Regions from separate parts of the Rhizobium sp. GCM10022189 genome, predicted to be linked through region 2. Evidence: predicted binding sites of a transcription regulator. Region 2 holds the regulator's gene; each other region holds the start of a gene.
The links. Region 2 encodes LexA, which represses DNA repair genes until DNA is damaged. Its sites were predicted from a motif close to TGTTCNNNNTGTGTTCNG; they were not measured.
Positions count from the first base shown of each region.

Region 1: the regulator LexA is predicted to act here: its motif matches at 2,616-2,633, upstream of ACFPWW_RS06890 (ImuA family protein).
Region 3: the regulator LexA is predicted to act here: its motif matches at 1,996-2,013, upstream of ACFPWW_RS10990 (ATP-dependent helicase).
Region 4: the regulator LexA is predicted to act here: its motif matches at 2,682-2,699, upstream of ACFPWW_RS23800 (ATP-dependent helicase).

Region 1 covers NZ_JBHSOR010000006.1:38,580-42,788, forward strand. Annotated here, with positions in the region: gene ACFPWW_RS06880 (error-prone DNA polymerase) at 1-195, opposite strand, end outside; gene ACFPWW_RS06885 (Y-family DNA polymerase) at 192-1,739, opposite strand; gene ACFPWW_RS06890 (ImuA family protein) at 1,651-2,595, opposite strand; gene ACFPWW_RS06895 (metallopeptidase family protein) at 2,757-3,194, shown strand; gene ACFPWW_RS06900 (DUF1737 domain-containing protein) at 3,197-3,403, opposite strand; gene ACFPWW_RS06905 (HpcH/HpaI aldolase/citrate lyase family protein) at 3,403-4,209, opposite strand, start outside.
Region 2 covers NZ_JBHSOR010000002.1:326,492-330,700, forward strand. Annotated here, with positions in the region: gene eno (phosphopyruvate hydratase) at 1-11, opposite strand, end outside; gene kdsA (3-deoxy-8-phosphooctulonate synthase) at 153-998, opposite strand; gene ACFPWW_RS01785 (VOC family protein) at 995-1,882, opposite strand; gene lexA (transcriptional repressor LexA) at 2,080-2,805, shown strand; gene ACFPWW_RS01795 (ComEC/Rec2 family competence protein) at 2,786-4,209, opposite strand, start outside.
Region 3 covers NZ_JBHSOR010000017.1:12,659-16,867, reverse strand. Annotated here, with positions in the region: gene ACFPWW_RS11000 (alpha/beta fold hydrolase) at 270-1,091, shown strand; gene ACFPWW_RS10995 (YoaK family protein) at 1,220-1,897, shown strand; gene ACFPWW_RS10990 (ATP-dependent helicase) at 2,056-4,209, shown strand, end outside.
Region 4 covers NZ_JBHSOR010000049.1:549,005-553,213, reverse strand. Annotated here, with positions in the region: gene ACFPWW_RS23805 (enoyl-CoA hydratase/isomerase family protein) at 1-549, shown strand, start outside; gene ACFPWW_RS23800 (ATP-dependent helicase) at 568-2,628, opposite strand; gene ACFPWW_RS23795 (hypothetical protein) at 2,739-3,023, opposite strand; gene ACFPWW_RS23790 (BON domain-containing protein) at 3,190-3,453, shown strand; gene ACFPWW_RS23785 (hypothetical protein) at 3,535-3,798, shown strand; gene ACFPWW_RS23780 (DUF982 domain-containing protein) at 4,034-4,209, opposite strand, start outside.

The sequences.
Region 1 (4,209 bases), on a different contig from region 2:
GTATCTCTCCTCAAGCTGCTGCGCCTGGGCATGAGCCCGCACCACGCCTGCAACCGAATTCCGGTCCGCGATGCCAAGGCCACCGAGCTTCAGGCAGGCAGCCTGTACGACCATCTCTTCAGGCTTCGAGGCACCTTCGAGGAACGAGAAATTCGTCTTCGCGCCGATCTCGAAAAATGTAGGATCGGGTTTCATGCAAAGACCCCGTGCATGAACCAGCGAGGATCGGGGGTCTCACCGTAGAGGCCCTGGCGGTAGATCCAGAAGCGGTGCCCGGCCTCATCCTCGATCCGGAAATAATCCCGTGCCGGGCCGTCAGCGCCGTCGATCCACCATTCCATGGCAATCCGTTCCGGCCCTTCGCTTCTTGCCACCTGATGCTGCAGACGCCGCCAGCGGAAAGTCTGCGGCGCCCCGTCAGGCACTTCGGCAAATGCGACCTCGACCGGCTCCGGCGTCGCAAAGAGCCGCAGCGGACGTTCCCCACGAAACGGCGGCGCATTGCCCTGTTCCGCCCTGCGCCGCGCCGAAAGGCTCTCCATTGCCGGCATCGTGACGACGGCGCGCTCCGGCACATGGCTCTCGCGAAGCTGGAAGCTCTGCAGGCAGTCCGCGCCGAGCCGGGCTGCGACACGGTCGACAAAACCCGAAAGCGAGATTTCCCCCTGCCGGTCGCCTTCGAAATCACCCTGCGCCTCATTGAACGGGTCGTGCCGCAGCACATTCAGGCGCAGGATCTCGAAACCATAGCCGGCATCGATGTCGTCATAGATCACCTGTAGGCGCTCGGAAAACAGGCCGGCGACAAGCTTCGGTTCGCGCAGCGGCCGCGAAGCGCCGACACGAATGCGGAAAACCCTGCCGTCGACACGAAAAAGCACCAGTTCGAACACCCGCCCGCCGGCACCGCGCGCCTCCAGCGACGGTTTCAGCGACACGGCAACCTGCCCGGCGACGGCAAGGATCTGTTCTTCCGTTCCGATCGGCTCGACCAGACGGCGTTCGCACGAGAGGCTGGCGACAGGAAACCGAGGCGAGATCGGCTCCTCCTCGCGCCCCAGCGCCTGGTCAAGGCGCAGAAGCAGCGTCGGCCCGAAGCGGCGGGTCAGAGGCGCCCGCGGCGCATGGATGACGTCGCCGACATATTTGAGGCCGAGCTTCCTCAATGCGTCGACAGTCTGATCCTCCAGCCGCAAGGCCGCGACGGGCAGCGGCGTCAGCACACGCTCCGCCTCCTCCTCTTCCACGACGCCGCCCCGCCCGAAGCGGGAAACGGCCCAGGAAAGGCCCGGCGATGAAGAAACCGCGGCCCTGGCATCGAGCCCCATATGAAAGAGCCGCGACAGGATATCTCCGAGAAGCGCCGCCTCGCCGCCAAAGAGATGGGCACAGCCGGTAATGTCGAGAAACAGCCCGTCCTTGCCGTCGAGCGCCACCATCGGCGTATAGCGGTCGCACCAGTCGGCAATCCCTTCCAGCAGCCGGCGATCGGCTGCAGGATCCTCCTCCACGACATCGAGCGCCGGATACATGGCCCGCGCCTCGGCCACGCCCTGATCTTTCCTCAAGCCCAGTCTCTCGGCGAATTCGTCCAGCGCCGTCAGCCGCATGGCATTGTTGAGCTTGCCGGAACAGACGATGGGTGCCGCTTCAGGACGCCCTTTCGAACGCCAGGACAGCCCCCATCGCCTGCGGGAGATACGGTCCGTTGCCAGATGCGGAAAGCTGAGTGCCAGAATGCGCTGACTGTTCGCCTGGAGGACGAGCGACGTCTGGTTCGCCGACAGGGAGAAATTCGCGTTCATGAGGATTCCACTCCAGAAGAAGGGAGAGCGGGGCCGGATTGCGGCTCTTCTCCAGCGTGAGACGGAAAATCGGATTGCCGATGCTGCCGGAAAGTCTGGATCCGTTCGGCAGCGGCCGCAGGGCAGACGGCGCCGGCTCGACATGCAGGCGGAAAGCGGCACTGCTTGCCTCCTCCTCCCCCGCCTGGCGGACCAGAAAGAGCGGGCGATGGACGGCGCGCGCCCGAAGGCTGAGCCTGCGGCTTTCCGTCAGGCCGAAATGCAGGGGATTGCCGCGCACTTCGAAGACGACGGCCGAGAAGGCCGCGCTTTCGATGGCAGCCTCCGCCAGCCAGAGCGCATCCTCCAGCTTGCGCGGCGCGGCATGGAAGAACCGCTCCGGATTCAGCCCGAAATCCTTAAGGCCCGGAGCGTAGGGGCGCCCCGCCTCCAGCGTGCCGACCGCATCGCCGATCCACAGCAGCGGCAATTGCCTGCCGGCATCCTCCTCCTGCCTCTGCAGCCGTGCCGCAACCGCCATGGCAAGTCCGCTTGCTGCTCCCGCATCGCGGGAGCCGGCCGCACGGAACTCGGTGATCGCATCAAGCAGCAGACCGCCTTCCAGCGCCTCGTCGAACGGCCCTATGCCAAAAGGCAGGCGCGGCAGAATGCGCTCCGGCCGCGCTTCGCGCCCTTCCGCTACGGCTTCACGTTCCGCCGCCGCAAGCGCCGGCGCGGGCTTTCCTTCCAAACGGGCAATGGTTTCGCGGAGCGCAAAAAGCCGCTCGCGCGCCAGGGCGGTCTGCGCCACGGCGTTCTCTCCATTCGTTTTGTTCCTGTTATGTTCTTATGGATTCCAGAGCTCTAATGAAGAGTCAACCGGCATTTTATAAGAATTTATTCCTGCCTTTGATTCCGCACTCGAAAATCGTCGCTAAAGGTTCTATATGGGCCGCAAAGGAAGGAATATTCATGGCCCATATAGACCGGAGCGATGATTGGCGGGACCGCCATGCGCCGACGATCAGCGCCTTCGAGTCGCTGGCAATGGAGGCCTACAGCCACCTGCCGGACGAGTTTCGCAAGCTGACGACCAATCTGACCATCGAAATCGAAGACTTCCCCGATGACGAGGTTTTCGAGGATATGGCGCTGGAAACGCCCTTCGACCTGCTCGGCCTTTTCGAGGGGCGCGGCATTTCCGAGCGTTTCACCGTGGAAACCGGCGAGATGCCGAACCGCATCCGCCTCTATCGCCGCCCGATCCTCGATTATTGGGCGGAAAACGACGAGACGCTGGGCGACATCATCACCCATGTGCTGATCCACGAGATCGGCCATCATTTCGGCCTCAGCGACGACGACATGGAACGCATCGAGGCGAGCGCCGAAGAGGCGGCGGACCGCTGAACCTACTGCTCGGACAGCTTCATGTCCGGGTCGTAATCCTTGCCCTCGACCTCCTTGACGACGGCCTGGCCGCACTGCATCTGGCCGGTCGCAGCGTTGAAAGCATAGGTGGGAGAGCCGGACAGCGACCAGCCCTTGTTCAGCGCCGCCGTTACCTTGTGGCAGAAGGAGGCGTCGTCAGGACCGGTCAGGAAGCGGTAGAGTTTCATCAGGCGGGCTTTCTTGCAGAAATCAGGTGCGCTTTATGGACCAGAGCTTCGGCCTGGACAAGATGCAGCCGTTCGATCATCCGCCCGTTCGCATTGATGACGTTACGCCCTTCGGCAGCCGGATCGGCGAAGGCGGCGATAATTGCCTCAGCCTCTGCGATCTCTTCCGCGCTCGGCCCGAAATGCCGGTTGGCGGCTTCGATCTGCGCCGGATGGATCAGCATCTTGCCCGCAAAGCCCATGGCACGGCCCTGCGCGCATTCGCTATCGAAAGCGTCGCCATCCCGGAAATCGTTGAAAACGCTGTCGAGCGCATCCAGCCCGTAAGCCTTGACCGCCAGAACGACCTGCATCAGCCAGGGCACGAGATAGGTCCGCCCCGGCTGCGGCAGCACGCCCGTTTCCTTGCGCAGATCGTTAAGGCCGACGACAAGGCAATCAAGCCGCGAGCCCGGCGTGCGCCCGGATTCGGCAATGGCTGCGGCATTCAGCACGCCGCGCGGCGTCTCGATCATCGCCCAGATGCGCAGTTCCTCCGGTGCATAGGCCTCGGCAAGCAGATCGCCGATGACCATCACGTCCTGCGGTTCATCCACTTTCGGCAGAAGAACGGCATCGGGCGACAGCGCCTTCACCAGCTCCAGGTCAGCCGGCCCGAAGCCGGATGACAGAGAATTGATACGGATGATCCTTTCCTTGCCCTCGAGCGCCGGCCCGGCGAAAAAATCCTTCAGATTGTCGCGCGCTTCCGCCTTCTTCTCGGGTGCGACGGAATCCTCCAGATCGAAAATAACCGCATCGCAATC
Region 2 (4,209 bases):
ATTGCAGTCATGGTTTTTTCCTGCTCGGTGGGTGGATAAATCGTTTGAAACCGTCTTAATCGAAGGTGCGCAAATTACAATGGCACTTTGCGACACCTTCGTCCTGCATGTCTGACCGTCGCTATAACACGATCATGTCAGGCTTTTGACTGTCAGCCCTTGGCGACCGCGTCCAAAGCGAGCAGCTTTTCCAGAAGCCGCGGCATATCCTTGAGATAGACCATGTTCGGGCCGTCGCAGGGCGCGTTGTCGGGATCCTGATGGGTCTCGATAAAGACGCCGGCAACGCCGACGGCAACGGCTGCGCGCGCCAGCGTCTCGACGAACTGCCGCTCGCCGCCCGAGGTTTCCCCCTGCCCGCCGGGCTGCTGGACCGAATGTGTGGCATCGAAGATGACAGGCGCGCCGGTTGCCGCCATGATCGGCAGCGAGCGCATGTCGGAAACCAGCGTGTTGTAGCCGAAGGAGGCGCCGCGCTCGCACAGAAGAACGTTCGGATTGCCGCTCTGGTTCAGCTTGCCGAGCACGTTCTTCATGTCCCAGGGGGCCAGGAACTGGCCTTTCTTGACGTTGATGACGCGGCCGGTCCTTGCCGCGGCCACCAGAAGATCCGTCTGGCGGGACAGGAAAGCCGGTATCTGAAGGACATCGACGACCTTGGCCACCTCGGCGCATTGTTCTTCCGTATGGATGTCCGTCAGAACCGGAATGCCGAGCTCTTTTTTCAGGTCGGCGAAGACCTCCAGCCCCTTCTCAAGGCCCACACCGCGCTTGCTCGACAGCGAGGAACGGTTCGCCTTGTCGAAGGACGTCTTGTAGACGAGCCCGATGCCGAGCTTGGCGCAGAGTTCCTTCAAGGTGCCGGCAACCATGAACGCGTGGTCGCGGCTTTCCAGTTCGCAAGCGCCGGCAATCAGCGACAGGCGTCCGGTATTGGAAAAAGTAACCTTGCCGGCGCCCTCGCCGACCGTCACCACGGAGTTCGTATTGGTGCTCATGATCTTTCCTCGAAGGCGAAGAGCGTGCCCTGCCCGGGCGCCGGCTTCACCAGAATTCGGTTGGCCTTGCGTGTGTATGTGACCCCGTTAGCAGCCAAATGCGCTTCTGTCACGGCCAGATCGCCGACGGCAAAGAGGATTGCCCGTCCACGCAGGCCGCGATCGGTATCGGGCGTCACCAGATCGTAATAGGCCTCCAGTCCTTCAGGTGTCATCAGGCTGATCTTCGCATTGGCGGTGGCAATCTGCAGCCCGAAGCCCGTGTCGTCAGCTGACACGACCCTTGCAACCGATCGGACGAAAACACCGAAGGCCTTCGGCTCCGGCGCAGCCAGGGCAATTTCGGCAATACCCGTGACACCATTGGCATGCGTCTCCAGTACGGCGCGATCGGCGGGCAACGGGTTCACGCGCTCGACGGCAAAGAGGAGGAAATCCGGCGCCCGGAGATCGGCGGCGAAGGCGAGCCGGAAGCCGGCAACACTTTCTGCGCCATCTGGCATTTTCACCGGACGCTCGAACTGCAGCAGGGAACCGGCGCTGATGCCGGCCTCGACGAATCGGGCATGTTCTCGCCTTGCATCGCCGGTGGCGAAGGCAATCGCGGAAAGGCCCTCGTCGCCGCAACGGAAGCGGAATGCCTGGTCACGGGCGGCAAAGACGTTGCCGCGACGCGCCGCCTGCTCGCTCTCTGCAACGCTCGCGACGCCCAAAGGCTCGAGATAGGTTTTGTCGGCAAAGAACACGCAGGCATTTTCCGTGCCGAAGGGATGGCGGGCATCGGGCGCGACCGTGAAACCCAGCTTGTCCAGCCTTTCGCGGGCAAGGTCGATATCCGTCACCGGCAAGACGAGATGATCGATCGGAAGCCTGTCTTTGCGCATCGGGTTCCCTCCAGCAATGACAAGGAGATGTGCTTCAGCAGGCCTTGCGAGGCAAGGGTGCGAAGGCGCAAGGGCCGCGAAAAATAAAATTCTCGACAGAATGAACAGAAGTTTTACGAAAATTTAGCCACTTGCGGAACACATATGGAACATATAGTGTCCGTTCTGGATTTGTTTCAAGACTGGGGTTACACGCCATGCTCACGCGCAAACAACAGGAACTCCTTCTTTTCATTCACGAAAGGATGAAGGAGTCAGGCGTTCCGCCGTCTTTCGACGAGATGAAGGACGCCCTGGATCTGGCCTCGAAATCCGGTATTCACCGGCTGATCACGGCACTCGAGGAACGCGGCTTCATTCGCCGGCTTCCGAACCGGGCGCGGGCGCTCGAAGTCATCAAACTGCCGGAAGCCTACAGCCCGAGCCTGCAACCCCGGCGCGGCTTTTCGCCGAGCGTCATCGAGGGCAGTCTCGGCAAGCCGCAGCCTGTGGCGCCTCCCGCCTCGGCCAAGCCGGCACCTGCCGCCGATAACGGCAATTCGGTCTCCGTTCCCGTCATGGGGCGCATCGCCGCCGGCGTGCCGATCTCGGCGATCCAGAACAATACGCATGACATCACGGTTCCGACCGATATGCTTGGCTCCGGCGAACATTATGCGCTGGAAGTTCGCGGCGATTCGATGATCGAAGCCGGCATTTTCGATGGCGACACGGTCATCATCCGCAATGGCAGCACGGCCAATCCCGGCGATATCGTCGTTGCACTCGTCGACGACGAGGAAGCGACGCTCAAGCGCTTCCGCCGCAAGGGCGCATCGATTGCGCTCGAGGCTGCAAACCCCGCCTACGAGACCCGCATTTTCCCGCCGGATCGCGTCAAGGTTCAGGGCAAGCTCGTCGGCCTCATTCGCCGCTATCACTGACCGGTGACAGGCCGGCGTCCGCGAATGCATTGCTTCGCCAGTCATAGGCGCGGTGACGCATCCAGGGGCGCTGCAACGTGTCGAATGTGGTGGTGGCCTCAACTCCGTTGGCAGTGAACCGAAGTTCGACGGAACCTGTCCTGCGCAACGTTTCGCCGGTCAAGAGCAGCGCGCCGGAGCGGCAGCGGTCGACGCGCAGCCGGACGGGGGTCACGACAATATCGGCCGTATCGCAGGCCGGCCCGAGATAGGCGGCATTGTCGATGACGGTCAGCCTCTTTCCGTTGGCGAGCGCGACGCTGCACCAGGCGCCCTTCAGGCAGGAGAAACGCGAGGGAGGGCCGGTGTCGGCCGCCTGTCTCATCGCCTCTCTGGCTTCATCCTGCTGATCCGGCGAAAGCTGCAACCGTTTGCCGTCAGGCGCGGCGGGCGCCTTGGCGGCTTGGAGCATTACCGGCTTGCGGTGCTCTTCGAGGGCAAGCGCCCGCTGCCATTGTTCGAAGATGAAGGCGGGCGGCTTCTCACGGTTTGAAGCCATCGCCTCTCCATCGACTATGGCAACAAGCCCGCCATCCTCTGAGATGGCGATATCGGGCGCCGCACCGGACGGGAGAACGGCCACAGCAAGCGTGGAGACCGCGACAATTGCCGTTCCCATGTGCCGCAGCCCCGTTCTGAGCAGCGTCAGCAGCAGAAAGCCGGAGACGGCTGTCGGGAAATACCAGCCGGGCAAGCGGCCGATATCTATATTGCCGCCCCACCCCGCGATCGCCTTGGCGATCGTGATCACCAGATCGAGCCCGAAGCCTGCCACCTGCCACAGCCAGCCGTCCAGGCCGAAGGGCATCAGCAGCATTGCCAGCATGCCCGCCGGCATGACGATGAAGGAAATGACCGGCATGGCCGCAAGATTTGCCGGCAGGCCATAGGCCGTCAGGCGGTGGAAATGCTCGATCGAAAACAGTGCCGTCGAGAAGCCGCCGATCAGCGACGTCAGGAAAACGCCGCCGAAGAAACTGCCAACCATGGAGATCGGCTTCATGATCGGCAGCCTGGCAAGAGCGTTCTCACGCATCGGCCGCCGCTTCCAGAGATCGTAGCCGGCGACAAGTGCGAGCGTGGCGGCAAAGGACATCTGGAAGCTTGGCCCCAGCACTTCCGATGGCGAGACAGCGAGGATCACGAGAGCGGACAGCGCCACGTTTCTAAGGCTGATCGATGGCCGGTCGAAGAAGACGGCGACCAGCATGATCGCCATCATGATGAAGGCGCGTTCGGCGGAGACGGCAAAACCCGAGATCAGATAGTAGGCGGTTACCGCAGCGAGCGCGCCGGCGGCCGCGATCTTCTTGGTCGGCCACGCCTGGGCAATACCGGGAAACAGGCTGAGGACGACACGCAGGC
Region 3 (4,209 bases), on a different contig from region 2:
TTACTTGAGCGATGCTGCGCACCGGTTCCGCAAGAAGCCTGCAGCAGCCTTGCGCCCGATCTGCGCAAGGCACCGGACAGGTCTGCGGCCAGGCCGGCACCCTGCTCGTCGCGCAACTCGCTCTGCGGAAAAAGGCATAGGGCAACCTGTACCAAGGCATCACTTCCGCGGCCCGTTCCAAACATGTTTCCTGATCGCGCCACGCACCACGGCGCAGACGATTGGGCCATCGGCCCAGAACCTCCCAACCCCGGAACAGGACAGAGACAATGCCGACGATCACCACCAAGGACGGAACGACGATCTACTACCAGGATTGGGGCAACGGCCAGCCGATCCTCTTCTCCCACGGCTGGCCGCTTTCGGGCGACGCCTGGGAAGTGCAGATGCTGTATTTCGCCGGGCTCGGCTACCGCGTCATCGCCCATGACCGCCGCGGCCACGGCCGCTCCTCGCAGCCGTGGAACGGCAACAATATGGACCAATATGCCGACGATCTCGCCGAACTCATCGAAAGGCTCGACCTCAAGAACCTCGTCATGGTCGGCCATTCCACCGGCGGCGGCGAAGTCGCCCACTATATCGGCCGCCACGGCACCGGCCGCGTCGCCAAGGTCGTGCTCGTCGGCGCCGTTCCGCCGCTGATGCTGAAGACGGCTGAAAATCCCGAAGGCCTGCCGATCGAAGTCTTCGACGGCATCCGCAAGGGCACGGCCAGCGACCGCTCGCAATTCTACCGCGACCTCACCATGCCCTTCTACGGCTTCAACCGCGATGGCGCCAAGGTCAACGAGGGCCTGCGCGAAACCTTCTGGCTGATGGGCATGGCCGGCGGCATCAAGGGCCATTACGATTGCATCCGCGAGTTCTCCGAGGTCGACTACAGCGACGACCTGAAGAAGATCGACGTTCCGGCCCTGCTCATCCACGGCGACGCCGACCAGATCGTGCCGATCAAGGCCGCCGCCGAAAAGGGCATCAAGCTTTTGAAGAACGGCACGCTGACGGTCTATCCGGGCGCCCCGCACGGCCTCGCCCAGACCGAGGCCGACAAGTTCAACGCCGACGTTCTCGCCTTCATCAAGGCGTAGCGATCGCACGCACTGGCACGGCGGCGGGAGCTTTCCCGCCGCAACGACGGAATTTCCCGGCCGCCGCCTTGCAGAAACCCGCGCGGCCGCGGCAGAGTGGGCCGTGCCGCCCAGCGAAAGGGAAGACGATGCGCCCAGCCCTGCCCGTGCTTTTGACCCTCACCGGCGGTTATGTCGATACATCGGGCTTCCTGGCTCTCGACGGCCTTTTCCCCGCTCACGTCACCGGCAATTTCGTGACGCTTGGCGCCGCCCTCACCCATGGCACGTCAGGCGTCATCACCAAGCTTCTGGCCCTGCCGGTCTTCTGCCTGACAATCCTTGTGCTGCGTTACCTGACGCACAAAGTCCCGCCCGGCGACGAAAGGGGCCTGCGCCTCCTGCTGGTGATAAAGCTGCTGTTCCTGATTGCCGGCGGCGCCTCAGCCATCCTGTTTGCGCCTTTCACCAATGCGGACGGCTTCCCGCTGGTGGCGACCGGCATGCTGCTCGTCATAGCCATGGCGATCCAGAACGCCGCCCACCGCATCCATCTCGGTTCGTCACCTCCGAGCACGCTGATGACAGGCACAATGACGCAGATCATGATCGATCTCGGCGACCTTGCCCATGCCAGGTCGGGCGACCAGGCAAGGCCGGCAAGAGCCCGCCTGTCGCGCATGGTGGTCGCCGTCTGCGCCTTCGCGCTTGGCTGCGGCCTTGCCGCCCTGCTCTTTGCCACGGTGGGCACCTGGTGTTTCGCCCTGCCGCCGCTCTTTGCGCTGGTCTCGGTCTGCCTTGCCTTCTCCACGCCGAAGGCCGCTTGATTACAGTCCTTCGGCGCGCGGTCGTTGCCCGATGGGCCGCAGCCGCCGGGCGGATCTATCGACCGGCAAATAAACCGCTTGAGGATAGCTGAGCCCCAGGGAATGAAAGCAGAACATCTTTTCTGGTCTTTCCTTCCCGAATCACTACATTACGCGCCATGAACAATAGTTTCGACGATATGCCCTTCTTCGACGAGGAACCGGGCGAAGCGCCGCGCAAGCCGCAGCAGCCCGCCGCACCCGCAAGGGCGCCCGCCGCCGGCGGCGGCATTGCCGCCCGCGCCATGGCGGCCCGCGATGGCGGCCGCCCCGATTATCTCTCGGGCCTCAACCCGGAACAGCGCGAAGCGGTCGAGACGCTGGAAGGCCCGGTTCTCGTGCTTGCCGGCGCCGGCACCGGCAAGACGCGCGTGCTGACCACCCGCATCGCCCATATCCTGTCGACCGGCCGCGCCTTCCCCTCGCAGATCCTCGCCGTGACCTTCACCAACAAGGCCGCCCGCGAGATGAAGGAGCGCATCGCCCTTCTCGTCGGCGGCGCCGTCGAAGGCATGCCCTGGCTCGGCACCTTTCACTCGATCGGCGTCAAGCTCTTGCGCCGCCATGCCGAACTTGTCGGCCTGCGCTCGGATTTCACCATCCTCGATACGGACGATGTCATCCGCCTCATCAAGCAGCTCATCCAGGCCGAGGGCCTCGACGACAAGCGCTGGCCGGCCAAGCAGTTCGCCGGCATGATCGATACCTGGAAGAACAAGGGCCTCGGCCCCGCCGATATTCCGGAAGGTGACGCCCGCGCCTTCGCCAATGGCCGCGGCCGCGATCTCTATTTCGCCTATCAGAACCGCCTCTCGACGCTGAACGCCTGCGATTTCGGCGATCTCCTGATGCATCCGATCGCGATCTTCCGCAAGCAGCCGGACCTGCTCAAGGAATATCACCAGAAGTTCCGCTATATCCTCGTCGACGAGTATCAGGACACCAACACCGCCCAATATATGTGGCTGCGGCTTCTCGCCCAGCGGAGCAAGGGCGAGCCGCAGAATGTCTGCTGCGTCGGCGATGACGACCAGTCGATCTACGGCTGGCGCGGCGCGGAAGTGGACAATATCCTGCGCTTCGAGAAGGATTTCCCCGGCGCCAAGGTCATCAAGCTCGAGCGCAACTACCGCTCGACGGCCCATATCCTGGGTGCTGCCGCCCATCTCATCACCCATAACGAAGGCCGCCTCGGCAAGACGCTGTTCACCGATCGCTCCGACCCTGACGACGTCAAGGTGCAGGTCCACGCCTCCTGGGATTCCGAGGAGGAAGCGCGTGCCATCGGCGAGGAAATCGAGCGCCTGCAGCGCGGCGATGCCGACGGCAGGAAGCATCTGCTGAACGACATGGCGATCCTCGTGCGCGCCTCCTTCCAGATGCGCGAATTCGAAGACCGCTTCGTCACGCTTGGCCTCAACTACCGCGTCATCGGCGGCCCGCGCTTCTACGAGCGCCTCGAAATCCGCGATGCCATGGCCTATTTCCGCCTGGTCGCCCAACCGGCCGACGACCTCGCCTTCGAGCGCATCATCAACACGCCGAAGCGCGGCCTCGGCGACACGACGGTACGCGCGCTGCACGACTACGCCCGCGCCCGCGATATCCCGATGCTGGCCGCCGCCGCCGACATGATCGAGACGGACGAGCTGAAGCCGAAGGCCCGCAAGGCCCTCTTCGACGTGATTCAATCTTTCCGCCGATGGCAGGAACTGCTTGAAAACACACCACATACCGAGCTTGCCGAGCAGATCCTCGAAGAGTCCGGCTATACCGACATGTGGAAGAACGACAAGAGCGCCGAAGCGCCGGGTCGCCTTGAAAACCTCAAGGAACTGATCCGCTCGATGGAAAGCTTCGAATCCATGCGCGGCTTCCTGGAGCACGTCTCGCTCGTCATGGATGCCGAGCAGAACGAGGATCTCGACGCCGTTTCCATCATGACCCTGCATTCGGCCAAGGGCCTGGAATTCGATACCGTCTTCCTGCCCGGCTGGGAGGAAGGCCTCTTCCCGCACCAGCGCTCGCTCGATGAGTCGGGCCGCGCCGGCCTCGAGGAAGAACGCCGCCTCGCCTATGTCGGCATCACCCGCGCCAAGCGCCATTGCCACATCTGGTTCGTCTCCAACCGACGCATCCACGGCCTCTGGCAGTCGACCATCCCCTCGCGCTTCCTCGACGAACTGCCGGAAACCCATGTCGAAGTGGCCGAGATGGAGCAGAGCTACGGCGGCTATGGCCGCGGCGGCGGTTACGGCCAGTCGCGTTTCGAC
Region 4 (4,209 bases), on a different contig from region 2:
GACATCAACGCCGCCGATGCAATCCATGCCGGACTTGCGGATTTCTATATTCCGTCCGCGCGTCTCGAAGAGGCCGTCCGGCAAATCGCCGATCTGCCTGCAGGCAGTTCGTCCGATGATGTGGACGCGGCCCTGCGCCAACTTTCGCAGCAGCCGGGCGAGGGCAGGCTGCAGGCCAATGCCGCGATGATCGACCGTGCTTTCCACTTCAACAGTGTCGAGGACATCGTATCCGCCCTTGCCCGGGAGGAGGGCGAGTTCGCCGCCGAGACCCGCCGCGTGATGCTGACGCGTTCGCCAACCAGCCTCAAGCTCGCCCTGCGGCTCTTGAGGGCCGGGCGCCAGAGCCGCACGCTTGCCGAATGCCTGGCCCGCGAACTCGGCGCCTGCATGCATATCCTGCTTGGTGCGGATTTCTACGAGGGGGTCCGCGCAGCGGTCATCGACAAGGACCGCAATCCGAAATGGTCGCCGCCGACGATCGCGCTCGTCAACGATGAAATGATCGGCCGCTTCTTCGAACCGGCCAAACCGCCGCTTGCGCTCTGACCGGCCGCTTGGTCGGCGTCAACGCCACATGCCGCGCATGCGCGCGCCGACATCGATGCGCACCTGCCGGGCCTGCTGGGCCGCCGCCGTCTCGGCCTTCGCCTGCGGCCAGCCGCAGACTTCGAAGAATTGCAGCAGGGTGGCGGGAATGAAACGGCTGCGCGATGCGTAGACATGCCGGTCGCCCTGCGAATTCTGCCCATAGGTGAAGAAGCGCTGCGGCACGACAAGGTCGAGACTGTCCTTGGCGCGCGTCATCGCCACATAGAGCAGCCGCCGCTCCTCCTCGATTTCAGCCGTCGTGCCGACTGCGAGATCGGAGGGGATGCAGCCGTCGATGACGTTCAGCATGAAGACCTTGGTCCATTCCTGCCCCTTGGCCGAATGGATGGTCGAAAGGATGAGATAGTCCTCGTCGAGCAGCGGCACGCCGGCCTGATCCGAGGTCGCATCGGGCGGATCGAGAGTCAGCTCCGTCAGGAAGCGCTCGCGCGAGGCATAACCGCTGGCGATCTGTTCGAGCTGGATGAGATCGGCGAGCCTTGTGCTCGCATCCTCATGCAGCCGTTCCAGATGCGGCTCGTACCATTGCCGCACCAGTTCGATCTCCGCCGGCCAGCCGGCCTTGCCGGTCTTCAGCTCCTGCATGGTCGAGACGAAGGAGGTCCAGTCCTCGCCCGAACGCGGCGGGGCGGGCATGGCGGCAAGCGCCGTCATCGGGCTCGCATCCTCGGCCATATGGTCCAGCACCTTCTGCGCCGTGGAAGGCCCGATACCAGGCAGGATCTGCATCAGCCGGAAGCCTGCCACCCGGTCGCGCGGGTTCTGGGCAAAACGCAGCGCCGCCAGCATGTCCTTCACATGCGCGCTGTCGAGGAATTTCAGCCCGCCGAACTTCACGAAGGGAATGTTGCGGCGCGTCAGCTCCACTTCCAGCGGGCCGCTATGGTGCGAGGCGCGGAAGAGCACGGCCTGGCTTTTCAGCTTCACGCCCTCTTCGCGATTGTCGAGAACCTTGTCGGCCACGTAACGCGCCTGGTCGTTCTCGTCGCGCACCGTCACCAGCCGCGGCCGCTCCGGCGATTCCCGTTCCGTCCAGAGGTTCTTGGTGAAGCGCTCGGAGGCAAGGTCGATGACCGCGTTGGCGGCGGCAAGGATCGGCTGTGTCGATCGGTAGTTGCGGTCGAGCGTGACGATATTTGCGGCCGGGCTGAACGAGGCGGGGAAGTCGAGGATGTTGCGCACCGTCGCCGCGCGGAAGGAATAGATCGACTGCGCATCGTCGCCGACGACGGTCAGCCCCTGGCCGGTCGGTTTCAGGGCCAGCAGGATCGAGGACTGCAGCTTGTTGGTGTCCTGATATTCGTCGACCAGCACATGGTCGAAGCGGCTGCCGATATCCTCCGCAATCATGGGCTCGGCCACCATCTGCGCCCAGTAGAGCAGGAGGTCGTCGTAATCGAGCACGTTCTGGCTCTGTTTTGACTCGACGTAACAGGCAAAAAGCTCGCGCAGCTGCTTTTCCCAGGTGGCGCACCAGGGAAAGGCGTCGCGCAGCACCAGCGGCAATTCGGTCTCGGAATTCACCGCGCGCGAATAGATCGCAAGGCAGGTGCCTTTCGTCGGAAACCGGCTCTCGGTCTTCGAGAAACCGAGATCGTGGCGCACGAGGTTCATCAGGTCGGCACTGTCTTCCCGGTCGTGGATGGAAAAGGCCGGGTCTATGCCGATCTGTTCGGAATAGTCGCGCAACAGCCGCGCACCGATGCCGTGGAACGTCCCGCTCCAGGCAAGCGCATCCGCCATGATGCCGGAATTCTTGCCGAGAACCTCGCCGCAGATGCGTTCGACCCGCCGCCCCATTTCGGCGGCGGCCCGCCGGGAAAAGGTCATCAGCAGGATGCGGCGCGGATCCGCACCCTTGAGGATGAGATGGGCAACGCGATGGGCAAGCGTATTCGTCTTGCCGGAACCGGCGCCGGCGATGACCAGCAGCGGTCCCGCCACATGGCTGCCGTCCGTGAGCGTGCCGTATTCCACGGCCATGCGCTGCTGGGGATTGAGTCTTTCGAGATACATCCAGCCGTCCGGTTGGGCTCCGCGGAAGAATCAGCACCGCGAACAAGATCAGATGTTCCTTGGATGTTCTCGATTGGCGTCGCTGTCAAGCAGGCGCAGGCCGTCATGCACTATTGCGGAAAGTCCGGCACGATCTGGCGGCGCACCAGCTTCAGGCTGCGGTCGGGCTGCAGGATATAGGTTTCGTAGACGTGCTCGCCCTGCTGGTTGTAAAAGTCGTTGTAGACGGCGCTGCCGATCGGCGATTTCGTCAGCTTCGTGCGCGGCTGTCCGCCATAGGTGATGCTGCCGGGAATGGGCTCGAGCGCCGGCGCGTCCGCGGCCGAGCAGCCGGCGAGCAGCAGCGGCGCAGCCAGAAGGGCCGCGGCAAGAAGGGCAGGCACCAGCGTTTTCATCGTCGTCTCCTCCGGCCGCAATCCATCTGCGGCAGCGGGCGCCTCCGGCAAGGTTGCAATATCGGAGTATCATCATTGCGGCGACTTTGCATCCTGCCGCCCGCGCATCGCAACAAAACGTCGTCTTCCTGCGTTAAATCCCTATTAGCCAATGTCAGGAACGGTCATGGTGCTGCGGTTCCACGGTTCGCCGATGCAGGAGGAAGCCTGGATGAAGGGTCACAATGCGGCCGCCATGCGCGCGTCCGTCGAAAGCGCCCTGCATGCGGCAGCCGATCTCGATGCCGCCGAGATCACCGTTTCCACAATCGGTCCCTACGTCGTCCTCGAAGGGTTCGTGCCGCGATGGAGCGACAGCGAGCGGGCGCTGGCAATTGCCGAGGCGATCGTCGGAAGCGGCTACGTGCATTGCCGCATTCTGGTGAGATAAGTCCCGGAAACCGAGGAATTTCCAGGGAACCAACTCTGCGTCTTGCGTGTTGAAAAGCTGATTTCAATGCTGGAGACAATAATGCAAACGCTTATCCGCCTGTGGGCCGCCGGCCTTCTTCTCGGCTGCGGCGCCTTTGCCGGTTCCGCCTATGCCTCGCTCGAAGCCGGCATGAACTACTCGGCGCTGCCGAAGGACGAAATCGCCCTGAACGAATATTCCGGCGCCTCCGTCTGCAAGCCGGCCGAACCGCATTACCTGCCGTCCTTCATCCGCACTGCGGACGGCACAATCATCGGTGTGGGATATATTCAGGTCGAGGATGAGAATACTTCGGATTGCTGAGCGCATGTCTGAAAATTCTTTCGAACGAGGCTCGTCCGCAGTCTCCCGCAGAGGGTGACGAGCCTCTAACCATCATCATGATGGCTGGCGTCGTTCTATTGATGAACGGACGACCGGCGCAATGCTTTTCGGGACAAAGCCCTGCGCGGGCTGCGTGCAGGGTTAAGTGAAAATTAAGCATTGCTCCGTTTCGGAACGGATCGGACGTTCGTGGCCCGATATCGCCGCCAAAAGATTAATGCACTTTAAGCTTTGCTTCCTCGGCCGCCGCCATGAACTCTGCGCGGGCTTCCTCGACGCTCTTTCGGCCGTCGAGTGCTGCGCGGCAGGCGCTGCGTGCCTTCAGATATTTCAATCCGCGTGCGGCAGGCCACAGGTCGCTGAGGCATGCCAGGGCATCGAACGGTCCGT